Regions from separate parts of the Streptomyces sp. NPDC107581 genome, predicted to be linked through region 3. Evidence: riboswitches for the same ligand, from Rfam matches in the RefSeq annotation. Region 3 holds a riboswitch; each other region holds the start of a gene.

Region 1 (4,549 bases), on a different contig from region 3:
TCTTCGGCGACCCCATGGTCAGCTGGCGCGAGCACATGCCCGCGGGCATGCTCCTCAAGTCGACCCCCGCCGCCTCCAACCTCGACTGCCCGCAGCCCGGACACACCCTCGCCGACTACTGCGACGCGGCCGGCATCCGCCGGCTGGTCACCGACGAGGACATCATCCCGGCGGAGACCTTCGTCGCCTACGGCGAGTGGTTCCAGCAGAAGCTGCTGCCCGAACTGGAGCGGGTCCGCGTCGTCTCCGTCGACCGGGACAAGAGCGGCGGGTTCGAACTCAAGCTGGACTCGGGAGAGTTGTTCACCGCCCGCGCGGTCGTGGTCGCCACCGGCCTGTCGGGATTCGCCCACTTCCCGGCGGAGCTGGCGGGAGCGGCGGCCGACGGACCCGCACCCACCGGGCCGGTCTCCCACAGCTCCCAGCACCACGACCTCACCCGCTTCGCCGGCAAGGAGCTGATCGTCGTCGGCGCCGGCCAGTCCGCACTGGAGACGGCGGCGCTCGCCGCCGAGGCCGGAGCCCAGGTGCGCGTGGTCTCGCGCGGCCGCGGCCGGGTCGCTTTCGGGGCCCCGCCCTGGGACCAGCCGAAGCTGCGCCCCGAGTCCCCCTTCGGCCGTGCCTGGTCCCTGTGGGCGCTCAGCTACTACCCGCAGCCGTACCGCTTCCTGCCCGCCCGGACCCGCCACTACCTGGTCCGCCGGGTCCTCGGCCCGCTCGGCGCCTGGTGGCTGCGCGACCGCTTCGAGGACAAGGTCCAGGTCCAGGAGGTCGAGCGGGTGCTGGGCGCCGAGGCCCAGGACGGCACCCCGGTCCTCACCGTCCGCACGCACGGCGGACCCGTCGAGCAGCTGCCCGCCGACCACGTCATCGCGGCCACCGGCTACCGGGTGAACATCGCCGCGATGGACTTCCTCGGCCACGAACTGCGCACCCGCCTCGCGGTGAGCAGGGGCGCCCCCAGGCTCGGCGCCGGCTATGTCTCCTCGGTCCCCGGTCTGTACTTCACCGGCCTTCCGGCGGCGTCCTCCTACGGCCCGGTGATGCGCTTCGTCTGCGGCACGGAGTTCGCCTCGCCGCGCCTGGCCCAGCACCTGGCGGCGGCGCACCGCTGAGACCGGCGGGCAGCACATCACCGAACGGGTGACGGTCGTCGTCCAGGCGCCGGATGCGGAAGAGGAGGGCGTGGACGGGGGAGGACGTGGATCCCCGGTCCCCGCCGGCCGGGGAAGACCAACGGCTGCAGCGCCTGTGTGCACGCCGCGCGGTCGGCCCGCGCGGGGCCGGTGCGAGCGAGGAGCGGATCGCGGCCGTCTGCGCCCGGCCCGAGGCGCCCCGGTTCTCCGGGGCCGCGCGGGCGGCGCCGCAGCCGACCGAGCGGGTCACGCGGCGCGCCGACCGCTCCGAGGTGCGGTGCCGCACGCCCTGTGGGCTGAAGCGGCCGGTTGCTTCGGCGAGGCGAGAAGCAGCTCTCCGCGCGGATGCTCACCATCCCGCTCACCGCCAGGCCCGACCGTATCAACACCGCCATCAGGGAGCCCGCAGGCACCACTTGGGGGTGAGAAGCGCACAAGTCGGCGGACAACAGGGTGAGTCGGCGGGGTGCGCTGTCCGTATTCTCTGATCATGGCTGCACCCCCCGCATACGCACTGATCGCCACTGACCTGGACGGGACACTGCTGCGTGGTGACGACACCGTCTCGGACCGGTCGCTCGCCGCGCTCACGAGGGCGGCAGGGGCCGGCGCCCGGCATCTGGTGGTGACGGGCCGCCCGGCCCCCCGGGTGCGGCCCCTGCTGGACGGCCTCGGGTGCACGGGGCTCGCGGTCTGCGGGCAGGGCGCGCAGGTCTACGACGCCGGAGCCGGTCGTCTGCTGTGGTCGGTGCGCCTCGACCGGGAGCTCGCCGAGACCGCGCTCGGCAAGATCGAGGCCGAGGTGGGGCAGGTCTACGCGGCCGTCGACCAGGACGGGGTGGACGGCCTCACGCTGATCGAGCCGGGGTATCTGATGCCGCACCCGACCCTGCCCGCCGTGCGGGTCGGCCGGCGCGACGACCTGTGGTGCGAGCCCATCAGCAAGGTGCTGCTGCGCCATCACGCCCTGTCCGACGACGAGTTGGCGACGATCGCGCGCTCGGTGGTGGGCTCGCTGGCGACGGTCACGATGTCGGGGCCGGGGACCGTGGAACTCCAGCCGTGCGGTGTCACCAAGGCGACGGGGCTGGCGCTGGCGGCCGACCACCTGGGGATCGCCGCCGGCCGGGCCCTGGCCTTCGGCGACATGCCCAATGACATCCCCATGTTCGACTGGGCCGCGCACGGTGTCGCCATGGCCAATGCCCACCCGGAACTCAAGGCGGTCGCCGACGAGGTCACCCTGTCGAACGAGGACGACGGCATTGCCGTCGTCCTCGAAAGACTGTTCCCGACCGACTGACCGGGATATCAGTAGGGCCCGCCGCGGACGCTCGTCAGTAGGCGCCGTTGACGTTGTCGATCGACCCGTAGCGCGCGGCCGCGTAGTTGCAGGCGGCGGTGATGTTCGCGACCGGGTCGTAGATGTCGAAGGACGTTCCGGCCACGTGGTAGGTGTTGAACGTCGGGTCGATGACCTGGAGCAGGCCCTTGGACGGGATGCCCTTGGCGGCGTTGGAGTCCCAGAGGTTGATGGCGTTCGGGTTGCCCGAGGACTCGCGGATGATGTTGCGGTGGATGCCGTTGTAGGTGCCCGGGATCTTCTTCTCGGCCATGATCGCGAGCGACTCGTGGATCCAGCCGTCGAGGTTGTTCGGGTACCCGGCGAGCGTGGTGGACGGCGTGGTGGCCGTGGGGGTGGCTGCGGAGGCGTCGGCCGCGCCGATGAGCGGCAGGGCGAGGACCGCGGCGCCGGTGCCGGCGACGGTGAGCGTGCGGATGAGGCGGTTGGTGCGAATGCGGAGGTGCTGAGCGGCAGCAGGCATGGCGATGTCCTCTCCGTCGCCTACGAGGTGAGCTGTCGGGTTCGGGCGCGGGGAGTTGCCCGGCCGGACCTCCGGGGAGGCCTGGCTTCACCCCTAGCCGTTCCGGTGACGACATGTGCGTCTGCAACATGTGCCGCCCGGTCCAGCGGCTTACCTGGGTCCCCCGCTCCTGCCGTACGAATGAGTTCGTCGATGGGTGGTGTCAGACGCGGCAGGATTCGGCGTTCGCCTGACAGGCCCGGAAGCTATGCGAGAGCACATGTCCGGAACAAGTAGTGGATTCACACAACGTGCCAGTTGACCTTGGTCTGTCCCGTATGGGGTACTTGATCCTTTGCTGTTGCCAACGCTCAACTGGCCGGTGCCGCAAGGGGGAACGGTGGTGGTGCCGGGTGGCTGGATATGTCGGCCCGCGTGACCCAACTCACGAAATAGCAAACTGCATCAAATAGGACATGAGGGATTAGAGGGATTAGCTGACTGTGACACGGAAGGAGTAATTTGCTCACGGCCCGGTTCGCGACAAATCGGACGAGTTCCTGTTAAGTCAATGCATGTCTGTCGTTATCAGATGATCAAGAACATACCGGCCGTGATCCGATACCGCCCGGGCTGGACCGGTGGGCGCTATCGGTGATCGAAACAGGACCGGATACGCTGACTTGAGTGATGGCAGCGACCTATCGACAAACCGTGTAACCGCCAGCAGACACCAGCAGACAGGAGACCCCTCGTGACCGTCGTCGGGCCGTTCGGGCTGAGCGTGCGGGACCAGGCTCTGGAAGCCGATGTCCAGGCCGGATTGGCGGCTGTCGAGGAAGGCTTGCTCGAAGCCACCAAGAGCGAGGTCCCGTTCATCACGGGGGCCGCGCAGCACCTCGTACGGGCCGGTGGGAAGCGGTTCCGGCCGCTGCTCGTGATGCTCGCGGCACAGTTCGGCGATCCGTACGCGCCGGGCGTCGTACCGTCTGCCGTCGTCGTGGAGCTGACCCATCTGGCCACGCTGTACCACGACGACGTCATGGACGAGGCGGCCGTGCGGCGCGGTGTGGACAGCGCCAACACGCGCTGGGGCAACTCCGTCGCGGTCCTGACCGGCGACTTCCTCTTCGCCCGTGCCTCCCAGATCCTCGCCGACCTCGGCCCCGAGGCGGTCCGGGTGCAGGCCCTCGCGTTCGAGCGGCTGGTCACCGGGCAGATCCTGGAGACCGCGGGTCCCTCGGACGGCCGCGACCCGGTCGAGCACTATCTGGACGTGCTCGGCGGCAAGACGGGATCGCTGGTGGCGGTCTCCTGCCGGTTCGGCGCGATGATGTCCGGCGCCGACGAGACGGTCGTCGACGTGCTCACCCAGTACGGCGAGCGGCTCGGGGTCGCCTTCCAGCTCGCCGACGACGTCCTGGACATCGCCTCCGACTCGCGCGAGTCCGGCAAGACCCCGGGAACCGACCTGCGCGAGGGCATCCCGACGCTGCCCGTGCTCCGGCTGCGCGAGCGCGCCGCACGCCTCGGCCTGCCCGAGGACCTCGCCCTGTGCGAGCTGCTGGACTCCGACCTCAGCGACGACGCCCGGCTCGCCGAGGCGCT
Region 2 (4,549 bases), on a different contig from region 3:
CGGCTGTCCCAGCTGCACGGCCGCTGGGCCGCCGAGTCCCTGCTCGCGACCGCCCCCCTCGCCCGCGGCGAGACGGTCATCGGCAGCCGCCGCGGCCACACCGGGCACCAGCACCTGCCCTGGGTGGCACTGGACACCGACGCCACCGAGGAGCGCGGCGAGGTCTACGGCTGTGCGCTCGGCTGGTCCGGCTCCTGGCGGATCGCGGTCGCCCAACTCCCCGACGCGCGCGTGCAGATCACCGGCGGCGCCGGCCACGACGACTCGGGTCTGCTGCTCCTGCAGCCGGGGGAGTCGTACACCACCCCCGTCTTCGCGGGCCTGTGGAGCGACGGCGGCTTCGGCGGGGCCAGCCGCGCCTGGCACGCCTACCAGCGGGTGCATGTCGTCCCGGGCGCGGAGCAGGACCGGCCGGTGCTGTTCAACTCCTGGGAGGCGACCAACTTCGACATCTCCGAGGAGCAGCAGGCCGCCCTCGCGCGGCGGGCCGCCGGGATCGGCGTCGAGCTGTTCGTCGTGGACGACGGCTGGTTCGGCGCCCGCACCAGCGACCACGCCGGACTCGGCGACTGGACACCCAACCCCGACCGCTTCCCGCGCGGCCTCAAGCCCCTCGCCGACCGGGTGCACGAGCTCGGCATGCAGTTCGGCATCTGGGTCGAGCCCGAGATGGTCAACCCGGACAGCGACCTCTACCGCGCCCACCCCGACTGGGTGCAGTACCGACCGGGACGGAAGCGGACGGAATTTCGCCACCAGCTCGTCCTCAATCTCGCCCGCGAGGACGTCCAGGAGTATCTCTGGGAGCAGCTGGACACCCTTCTGTCCAGCGCCCCGATCGACTATGTGAAGTGGGACTTCAACCGCTGCTTCACCGACGCCGGCTGGCCCGGGGAGCCGTACCCGCAGCGCCTGTGGGTCGACCACGTCCGCGCCCTGTACGCCCTGCTGGACCGGCTGCGCGCCGCCCACCCCCAGGTGGCCTTCGAGTCCTGCTCGGGCGGCGGCGGCAGGATCGACCTCGGCGTGCTCGGCCGTACCGACCAGGTGTGGACCTCCGACAACACCGACCCGCTCGACCGGCTCGCCATCCAGCACGGATTCAGTCAGATCCATCCCGCGCGGGTCATGGCGGCCTGGGTCACCGACAGCCCGAACACACAGCTCAACGGGCGGGCCAGCTCGCTGCGGTTCCGCTTCGTCAGCTCGATGGCCGGGGTGCTCGGAGTCGGCGGCGACCTCACCGAGTGGGCCGCGGAGGAACTGGCCGAGGCCCGGGAGTGGGTGGCTCTCTACAAGGAGATCCGCCCGGTCGTCCAGCGCGGCGACCTCTACCGGCTGCGGCCCCCGGCGGGCGGCCTGAGCGCCGTCCAGTACGTCCTCGGGGGCGAGACCGTGGTCCTCGCCTGCCTCCAGGCGCAGCATTACGGCGAACCGGTACCGGCGGTGCGGCTGCGCGGTCTCGACCCGACCGCATCGTATGAATGTCGTGAAACGGGAGAAATCCACCGCGGGGCCGTTCTCCTGCACCACGGGCTGCGCACCGGACTGCGGGGCGACCTGGATGCGACGGCTCTCCGGCTGCGCCGCATCTGAATCGTCTGTCCGAATTGATGCTTTCATTCCAACTCGGTCTGGAATGGGAAGGTGTGGCGAGTCGGCGCGTGAGGAGCGTCATATCCGTGACCGTGTGTCGCGGGTCATGTCCACGTAATTCTCATGTGTGTGCGGGAAATTGAAAGAGGACTGGAAAGGGGAATTCACGGAGGGTGACCGGGAATTCCCGAATTCGATCAGCTGGGACGGGGACGCCGGGAACCAGCTGCTTGTCCGGGTGCGTCCTGCTCGCTTACGTTCGCCATCAATCCGGACGGAACGCCGAATCCTGCCGCCGCCCGGAGTCCCCACACCCATGACCCGTGCACGGCAGGAGCGGGGGACCCACCAGGTACGACAGCCTGTCCCGGTCTCCGCGACAGGCTTGGGGTGCAGCCGCGCACCGCGCGGCCGGACAGCTCCAGTCCGAACCCGACAGCTCACCTCGCAGGCGCCGGAGAGGAATGCTCCATGCCCGCGAAGGGTAAGCACCGACGCCCGAAGACCCGGCGTTTCACCCGCTCGATCGCCGTCGCCGGAACCGGTGGCGCCGCGCTGGCTCTGCCGCTCATGGGGGCCGCCGGAGCGCACGCGGCGACCTCGCAGTCCGTTTCCGGAAAGGCCGTGCAGTCCCTTCCGAACGTGGAAAAGGCGGCCGCGAAGTCGGCCGGCGCGCAGCAGAATTCGGGCGTACGCGTCTACACGGTGAAGTCCGGCGACTGGCTCGCGAAGATCGCCGACGAGCAGAACGTCGGCGGCGGCTGGCACCGGCTCTACGCGGACAACCGGCAGGCCGTCGGTGAGAACCCCTCACTGATCCACCCGGGTCTGAAGCTGTCGCTCGGCGGGAAGGCCGCCCCGGCCCACGCCGAGCCCGCACGGCCCTCGCGGACGCCGCAGCCCCCGAAGTCCACGCAGACTCCGCAGCCTTCGGGCTACGGCTCGCAGGCCCCCGGGTCCGACGCCTCCGCGCACCCGTCCCAGGCCGGCCGGACCTCCGGGCCCGCCGCCACCCCCGACACCGGTTACACCCTTCCGGTCACCGGCGCCACCGTCGGCACCGGCTACCACGTGGCCGGCAGCATGTGGTCCAGCGGCTACCACACGGGCGTCGACTTCGTCGTCCCGACCGGCACCCCCGTCAAGGCCGTCGCCGCCGGCACCGTCGTCTCCGCCGGGTGGGGCGGCGCCTACGGCAACCAGGTCGTCATCAAGCTGAACGACGGCTACTACGCCCAGTACGCCCACCTCTCCCAGCTCTCCGTCTCGGCCGGCCAGACCGTGACCGAGGGCCAGCAGCTGGGCCTGTCCGGTGCAACCGGCAACGTGACCGGCCCGCACCTGCACTTCGAGATCCGCACCACGCCGAACTACGGCTCGGACGTGGACCCGGTCGGCTACCTCCGCTCGCACGGCGTCGCTGTCGGCTGAGCCACCGGCGACTCCCGCACCACCACCTGCCTGACACGCAGCCGAAGGCCGGACCCGGTCCCCGGGTCCGGCCTTCGGTGTCGCATACGCTCGGCTCGGACCGTCAACGCCTGTGACCAGGGCCTTATTCCAGGGTTGGCCGACTATTTAGAAGTGTCTTATCTCACCGTTCGTCAACCCCGTATTACGGTCGCGTAGGTCACATCCGAAGGTGAATCATGGTCCGACGTGGCAGACGATTCGAAGAGTGACAACACATCAGTGATCGGGTCGTACGTGGCGGTGGGGGACAGCTTCACCGAGGGCGTCGGCGACCCCGGGCCCGACGGGGCATTCGTCGGCTGGGCCGACCGGTTCGCGGTACTGCTCGCCGACCGGAGACCCGAGGGCGACTTCGTGTACACGAACCTGGCGGTGCGCGGAAAGCTGCTCGACCAGATCGTGGCCGACCAGCTCCCGAAGGCCGCCGAACTGGCCCCGGACCTGGTTTCCTTCTGCGCGGGCGGCAACGACATCATCCGGCCCGGCACCGACCCGGACGAGGTGGCCGAGCGCTTCGAGCGGGCCGTGGCCCAGCTCACCGAGGCGGTCGGCACCGTGCTGGTGACGACCGGCTTCGACACCCGTGGCGTCCCCTTGCTCAAGCATCTGCGCGGCAAGATCGCCACCTACAACGGGCACGTGCGCGCCATCGCCGACCGGTACGGCTGTCCCGTGCTCGACCTGTGGTCCCTCAAGTCCGTTCAGGACCGCAGGGCCTGGGACGACGACCGGCTGCACCTCTCGCCCGAGGGGCACACGCGCGTAGCGCTCAGGGCGGGCCAGGCCCTGGGCCTGCAGATCCCGGCCGACCCGGAGCAGTCCTGGCCGCCGCTCCCGGTCCGGGGCACCCTGGAGATCCGCCGTGACGACGTCCACTGGGCCCGCGAGTACCTCGTGCCGTGGATCGGCCGCCGGCTGCGCGGCGAGTCCTCCGGGGACCATGTGACGGCGAAGGGCACCCTGTCGCCGGACGACATCAAGATGCGGATCGCATCGGTGGCCTGAGGGCCCGCACGCGTGCCCCGTACCGCAGGCTCAGCGGTGCGGGGCACACGGGTGCGCCCACCCCGGTCCACGCACCGCCCGGATCTGCACACCGCCCCGGCACGCTGACCGCCTCGGCACGCTGACCGGTCCGGCAGGCTGAACGCCTCGGCAGGCTCACCGAGCCGGCAGGCCGACCGGCCCGGCACGCTGACCGCCCCGGCAGGCTCACCGCCCTGGTGCGGTCGACGCCTCCCGCTCCAGACCGAGTTCCCGGGCCAGGGCGTCGTCCACCCATACCTGCGCCCGCGCGCGCGGCACCGCGCCCGGATACGACGTCAGCTGCACGGCCAGCCCGTCCAGGAGCGCGGTCAGCCGCAGGGCCGCCCCCACCGGGTCGGCGCAGACGAACTCGCCCGCTGCCACGCCCTCCGCGATGACCTCGGTGATCGCCGCCTTCCACTGCTTGTCGAGGTCCCGGGTGACCTCCCGCAGG
Region 3 (4,549 bases):
CGGAGCAGGAGGGACGGGCCAAGGCGCCGAACGCGCATTTGCTGTCCTGAGCGCGGCGGATGCCGTCCTGGGCGCGGCGAACGGGCCGGGGCGCCGAAGGCGTATGTGCTGCCCTGGGCGGCGCCGCGGATCAACCCGTGTGCTCGGCACCCTGAACATGGAGTACAGTAGAGACACAACGACGCGGGGTGGAGCAGCTCGGTAGCTCGCTGGGCTCATAACCCAGAGGTCGCAGGTTCAAATCCTGTCCCCGCTACTGAAGGCTCAGGGCCGGAATCCAGCAATGGATTCCGGCCCTGAGTGTTTTCCCGAGCTTTCCGGTGTGGCCCCGTGTTTCCCCCGGCCGTTCCCGCAGCGCGGCCTTCCCGGATTACCAAGTGGTGTACATCACAGTCGGTCATCCGCTCGGTCCACAGCAGTCGCCCGCCGTTTTTCCTCCCGCCACGCTGGGCGTACGTCAAGAACACGGGAGACGAGCAGTGCGCCCTGGTGAGGTGGAGGAGGAGAGCCCGTATGCCAGGGCAGGCGGCAGGCTCCCCGGAGACCCCGTCCCGGACCCCGGTCCGGGCGGACGTCCCGCGCCCCGCCCGCCGGCACGGCGCCGCGGCCGCCGCCCGACCCCGCGCACCCTGGCCCGCGCCCTGCCCGCACTGCTGATCGGCGGCGGGATCCTGTACGACTTCCTCACCCCGCGCGCCTTCACCGCAGTCCCCTTCTTCACCGCCGCCCCGCTGATCGCCGCGCCGCTGTCCTCGCTGCGCACCACGGTGCTCACGGGCCTCGCCGCCCTGGCCGCCACCGTCGCCGTACACGCCCGGTACGGCCTGCACCCGGACGCGAGCACCTTCACCGAGGTGTTCACGGTGGCCACGGTCGCCGTGCTGGCCGCCGCCATCAACCAGGTCGTGCGCCTGGGCGACCAGCGGCTGGCCTCCGCCCGGGAGATCGCCGAGGCCGCCCAGCGGGCCGTGCTGCCCGAACCTGCCGCCCGCATCGCCGGCTTCGACATCGCGGCCCGCTACGAGGCCGCCCAGCAGGACGCCTTCATCGGCGGCGACCTGTACGCGGTGCAGGACAGCCCCTACGGCGTACGGCTGGTCGTCGGGGACGTGCGCGGCAAGGGCATCGGGGCGGTCGCCGCCGTCGCCGTGGTGATCGGGGCGTTCCGGGAGGCCGCCGAGCAGGAGGCCACGCTGGAGGCGGTGGCCGAGCGGCTGGAGCGGGCCCTGGCCCGTGAGGGCACGCGGCGGGAGGGGCTCGACGCCTTCGAGGGCTTCACGACCGCCGTCCTCGCCGAACTCCCGCACGGCGAAGGGGTCGTACGGATCGTCAACCGCGGCCATCCGCCGCCGCTCCTGCTGCACGACGACGGCACCCTGCGCGTCCTGGACGGGTATGAGCCCGCGCTGCCGCTCGGCATGAGCGACCTGGGCCGGTGGCCCGACCGTGCGATCGAGTACGGCTTCCCGGAGGGCGCCGTCCTGCTGCTCCACACCGACGGTCTGTCCGAGGCCCGCGACGCCCACGGCCGCTTCTACGATCCCGCCCGGCGGCTCGCCGGGCGCCGCTGCCTCGACCCGGGTGCCCTGCTGGGGCGGCTGGCCGTGGAGGTGCGCCGGCACTCCGGGGGCGGGATGACGGACGACATGGCGCTGCTGGCCGTACGAAGGCCCTGAGCGCAGTCACCGACGGTGAGCGGACGGAAGCCCTCCGCATAACATCTGAGTCACCATCAAAACGTCTGTCACTCCTGAACATCGGTCAACTAGTCCGTTTTCCACCGGTCGTAGCCCGTACGTCCTGGTCGAAGAACGTTAATGATCAAGCCGAACGGCTTGGAATCTCACAGGTGGGTCTATTAACGTTCGATAACGCAGCGCGGTCGTCCCAGCCGTCACCCGAGACGGCTCCGTGCGCACGCGCCGAATCCTGCAAGGGAACCGGGGAACCACCACCTTGGGGTGAATCACGCGGATGCCGTCGTGAACTGCTTGAGTCCACGACCGGTATACGCGCGTAGGAGACCTTCCTGCTCCGAACCCGTCAGCTAACCCGGTAGGCGGAGGAAGGAAAGGAGTACGCCCGCGTGGCGTCCAACCGGCCTGCCCCAGAAGCCCCGTTCGTCCCGGCTCAGCGCGAGACCGAGTCCTTCGGCTACGGCGACCACCGCACCGAAGAGGGCCCCTGGGAGGAGTGGAATCCCACCGAGGACTCCATCCGCCCCGTACGCGGCCGGCACCGCGTCGCCAAGCAGCGCGGCGGCGGACTCGCCCGCAGCTCCACCGTGCTCGGCGTCGGCGTCATAGCCGCCGTCGGCGCGGGCGGCATGGCCAGCGCCCACACCGGCAAGCCGCCGGTGTCCCTCTCCATGCCCGACCTGCCCTCCGTCGGCTCGCTGTTCGACGACTCCTCCGCCTCCGACGCACACAAGGCCACCACGGCCTCGCTCAGCCACGTCGGCACGGCCTCCGCCGACAGCGACGAGGACGGCAACGCGGGCGAGGCCCTGCGCAACCGGATCATGGCGCAGGCCGAGCAGCAGCAGAGCAAGGCCGACAGCAAGGCCACCGCGGCCGTCCTCGCCGCCGCCGAGAAGCAGACCGCCGACGCGGCCGCCAAGGCGGAGAAGGCAGCCGCCGCCAAGGCCGCCGACGCCAAGGAGAAGGCGCAGGCCGACGCCAAGAAGAAGGCCGAGGAGGAGCGCCTGGCCGAGCTGGCCAAGCAGTACACCCTGCCGGTCGTCTCGTACACGATCACCGGCACCTTCGGCCAGCCCGGCTCGATGTGGTCCTCCGGCTACCACACCGGCCTGGACTTCGCCGCACCCACGGGCACCCTCATCAAGGCCATCCACGGCGGCACCATCACCGAGGCGGGCTGGGCCGGCGCCTACGGCTACCGCACCATCCTCACCCTGGACGACGGCACCGAGCTGTGGTTCTGCCACCAGTCCTCGATCAACGTCAAGGTCGGCCAGAAGGTCGGCACCGGCGATGTGATCGGCCGCGTCGGCGCCACCGGCAACGTCACCGGCCCGCACGTCCACCTGGAGGTCCACCCGGGCGGCCAGCCCACCGGCATCGACCCGATGGCGTGGCTGCACGGCAAGGGCCTCACCCCCTGACCGACGGCGCCCCGCGCCCCACCGTCCCCTCATCCGGTCCCCGGCAGCCCTGACGTCAAGGCTGCCGGTCGCGCGCCCACACGTCGTCCGCAGCGACCGCTCACACGCCGTTCGCAGCGATCGCTCACACGTCGTCCGCAGCGATCGCTCACACGTCGTCCGCAGTGACCGCTCATACATCGTTCGCGGCAGTCGAGGAATGTGCGGGGCGGACGTGATCGTTGATCGGGGCATGACCCGCTCCCATGCCTCTCTGCGCCCACTGGGCTCCTCCGACCTCCAGGTCTTCCCGCTGGCCCTCGGCGGCAACGTCTTCGGCTGGACCGCGGACGAGGAGGCCTCCTTCGCCGTCCTCGACGCCTACACCGCCGCCGGCGGCAACTTCATCGACACCGCCGACACCTACTCGGCGTGGGCCGAGGGCAACAAGGGCGGCGAGTCCGAGACGATCATCGGCAAGTGGATCAAGGCCCGCGGCAACCGCTCCGACGTCGTCGTCGCCACCAAGGTCAGCCAGCACCCGGAGTACCGGGGCCTGTCCGCGGCGAACATCAAGGCCGCCGCCGACGCCTCCCTGCGCCGCCTGGGCACCGACCACATCGACCTCTACTACACCCACTACGACAAGCCCGAGGTCCCGGTCGAGGAGATCATCGGAGCCCTCGACGAGCTGGTGAAGGCGGGCAAGGTCCGGCACATCGCCGCCTCCAACATCACCCCCGAGCGGCTCCAGGCCTCCCTGGACTTCTCCGAGCGCGAGGGCCTGGCCCGGTACGTCGCCCTCCAGCCGCACTACAACCTGGTCTCCCGCGAGACCTACGAGGGCCCGCTCCAGGACCTCGCCGCCCGAGAGGGCCTCGCGGCCGTCCCCTACTACGCCCTCGCCTCCGGCTTCCTCACCGGCAAGTACCGCCCCGGTGCGACGGTCGACAGCGCCCGCGCCGGCTCGGCCGCCAGGCACCTCGGATCCGAACGAGGCCGGCGGGTCCTCGCGGTGCTGGACGAGATCGCCGCCGCCCACGGGGCCCCCGTGGCCACGGTCGCCCTCGCCTGGCTGGCCGCCCGGCCCACGGTGGCGGCACCGATCGCCTCGGCACGGACACCGGAACAGCTTCCGGCCCTGCTGGGCGTGGCCGAGCTGCGGCTGACCGAGGAAGAAGAGAAGAGGCTGACCGAGGCATCGGCCTGACCGCAGCCCCCTCAGCACGGGTGCGGGCCCGCCCCGCTCCTCACCGCCCCCGGTCGCTTGCGGCAGCCGCTGGTCCAGCCCGCTGGTCCAGCCGCAACGGCGATCGGCCACCGCGGAGCGTTCCGGCGGTGCCGTGCTGGCTGTCCGTAGCCGATCCGGTTACGACCGATACGGGTTGTACGCGGGATGGGGCGCCGCCGGACAGCCGTACCAGTAGGCCGCCGGTGCCCCGTACG

What was found. A riboswitch is a leader RNA that binds a small molecule or an ion and turns the genes downstream of it on or off. The one in region 3 is predicted to bind cyclic di-AMP.
Region 1: it holds a riboswitch for cyclic di-AMP, as region 3 does, so the genes downstream of both, ACZ7P3_RS20545 (transglycosylase SLT domain-containing protein) here and ACZ7P3_RS03925 (M23 family metallopeptidase) in region 3, are expected to answer to the same signal.
Region 2: it holds a riboswitch for cyclic di-AMP, as region 3 does, so the genes downstream of both, ACZ7P3_RS05560 (M23 family metallopeptidase) here and ACZ7P3_RS03925 (M23 family metallopeptidase) in region 3, are expected to answer to the same signal.

The regions. Positions count from the first base shown of each region.
Region 1 is NZ_JBVKBH010000007.1:354,951-359,499, reverse strand. Features, by position in the region: gene ACZ7P3_RS20555 (FAD-dependent oxidoreductase) at 1-1,115, shown strand, start outside; gene ACZ7P3_RS20550 (HAD family hydrolase) at 1,627-2,439, shown strand; gene ACZ7P3_RS20545 (transglycosylase SLT domain-containing protein) at 2,474-2,962, opposite strand; cyclic di-AMP (ydaO/yuaA leader) riboswitch at 2,967-3,164, opposite strand; gene ACZ7P3_RS20540 (polyprenyl synthetase family protein) at 3,696-4,549, shown strand, end outside.
Region 2 is NZ_JBVKBH010000002.1:449,490-454,038, reverse strand. Features, by position in the region: gene ACZ7P3_RS05565 (alpha-galactosidase) at 1-1,596, shown strand, start outside; cyclic di-AMP (ydaO/yuaA leader) riboswitch at 1,898-2,065, shown strand; gene ACZ7P3_RS05560 (M23 family metallopeptidase) at 2,068-3,027, shown strand; gene ACZ7P3_RS05555 (SGNH/GDSL hydrolase family protein) at 3,289-4,074, shown strand; gene ACZ7P3_RS05550 (TetR/AcrR family transcriptional regulator) at 4,282-4,549, opposite strand, start outside.
Region 3 is NZ_JBVKBH010000001.1:838,331-842,879, forward strand. Features, by position in the region: gene ACZ7P3_RS03910 (dihydrofolate reductase family protein) at 1-50, shown strand, start outside; tRNA gene ACZ7P3_RS03915 (tRNA-Met) at 183-256, shown strand; gene ACZ7P3_RS03920 (PP2C family protein-serine/threonine phosphatase) at 480-1,676, shown strand; cyclic di-AMP (ydaO/yuaA leader) riboswitch at 1,911-2,077, shown strand; gene ACZ7P3_RS03925 (M23 family metallopeptidase) at 2,087-3,124, shown strand; gene ACZ7P3_RS03930 (aldo/keto reductase) at 3,357-4,313, shown strand; gene ACZ7P3_RS03935 (PrsW family intramembrane metalloprotease) at 4,473-4,549, opposite strand, start outside.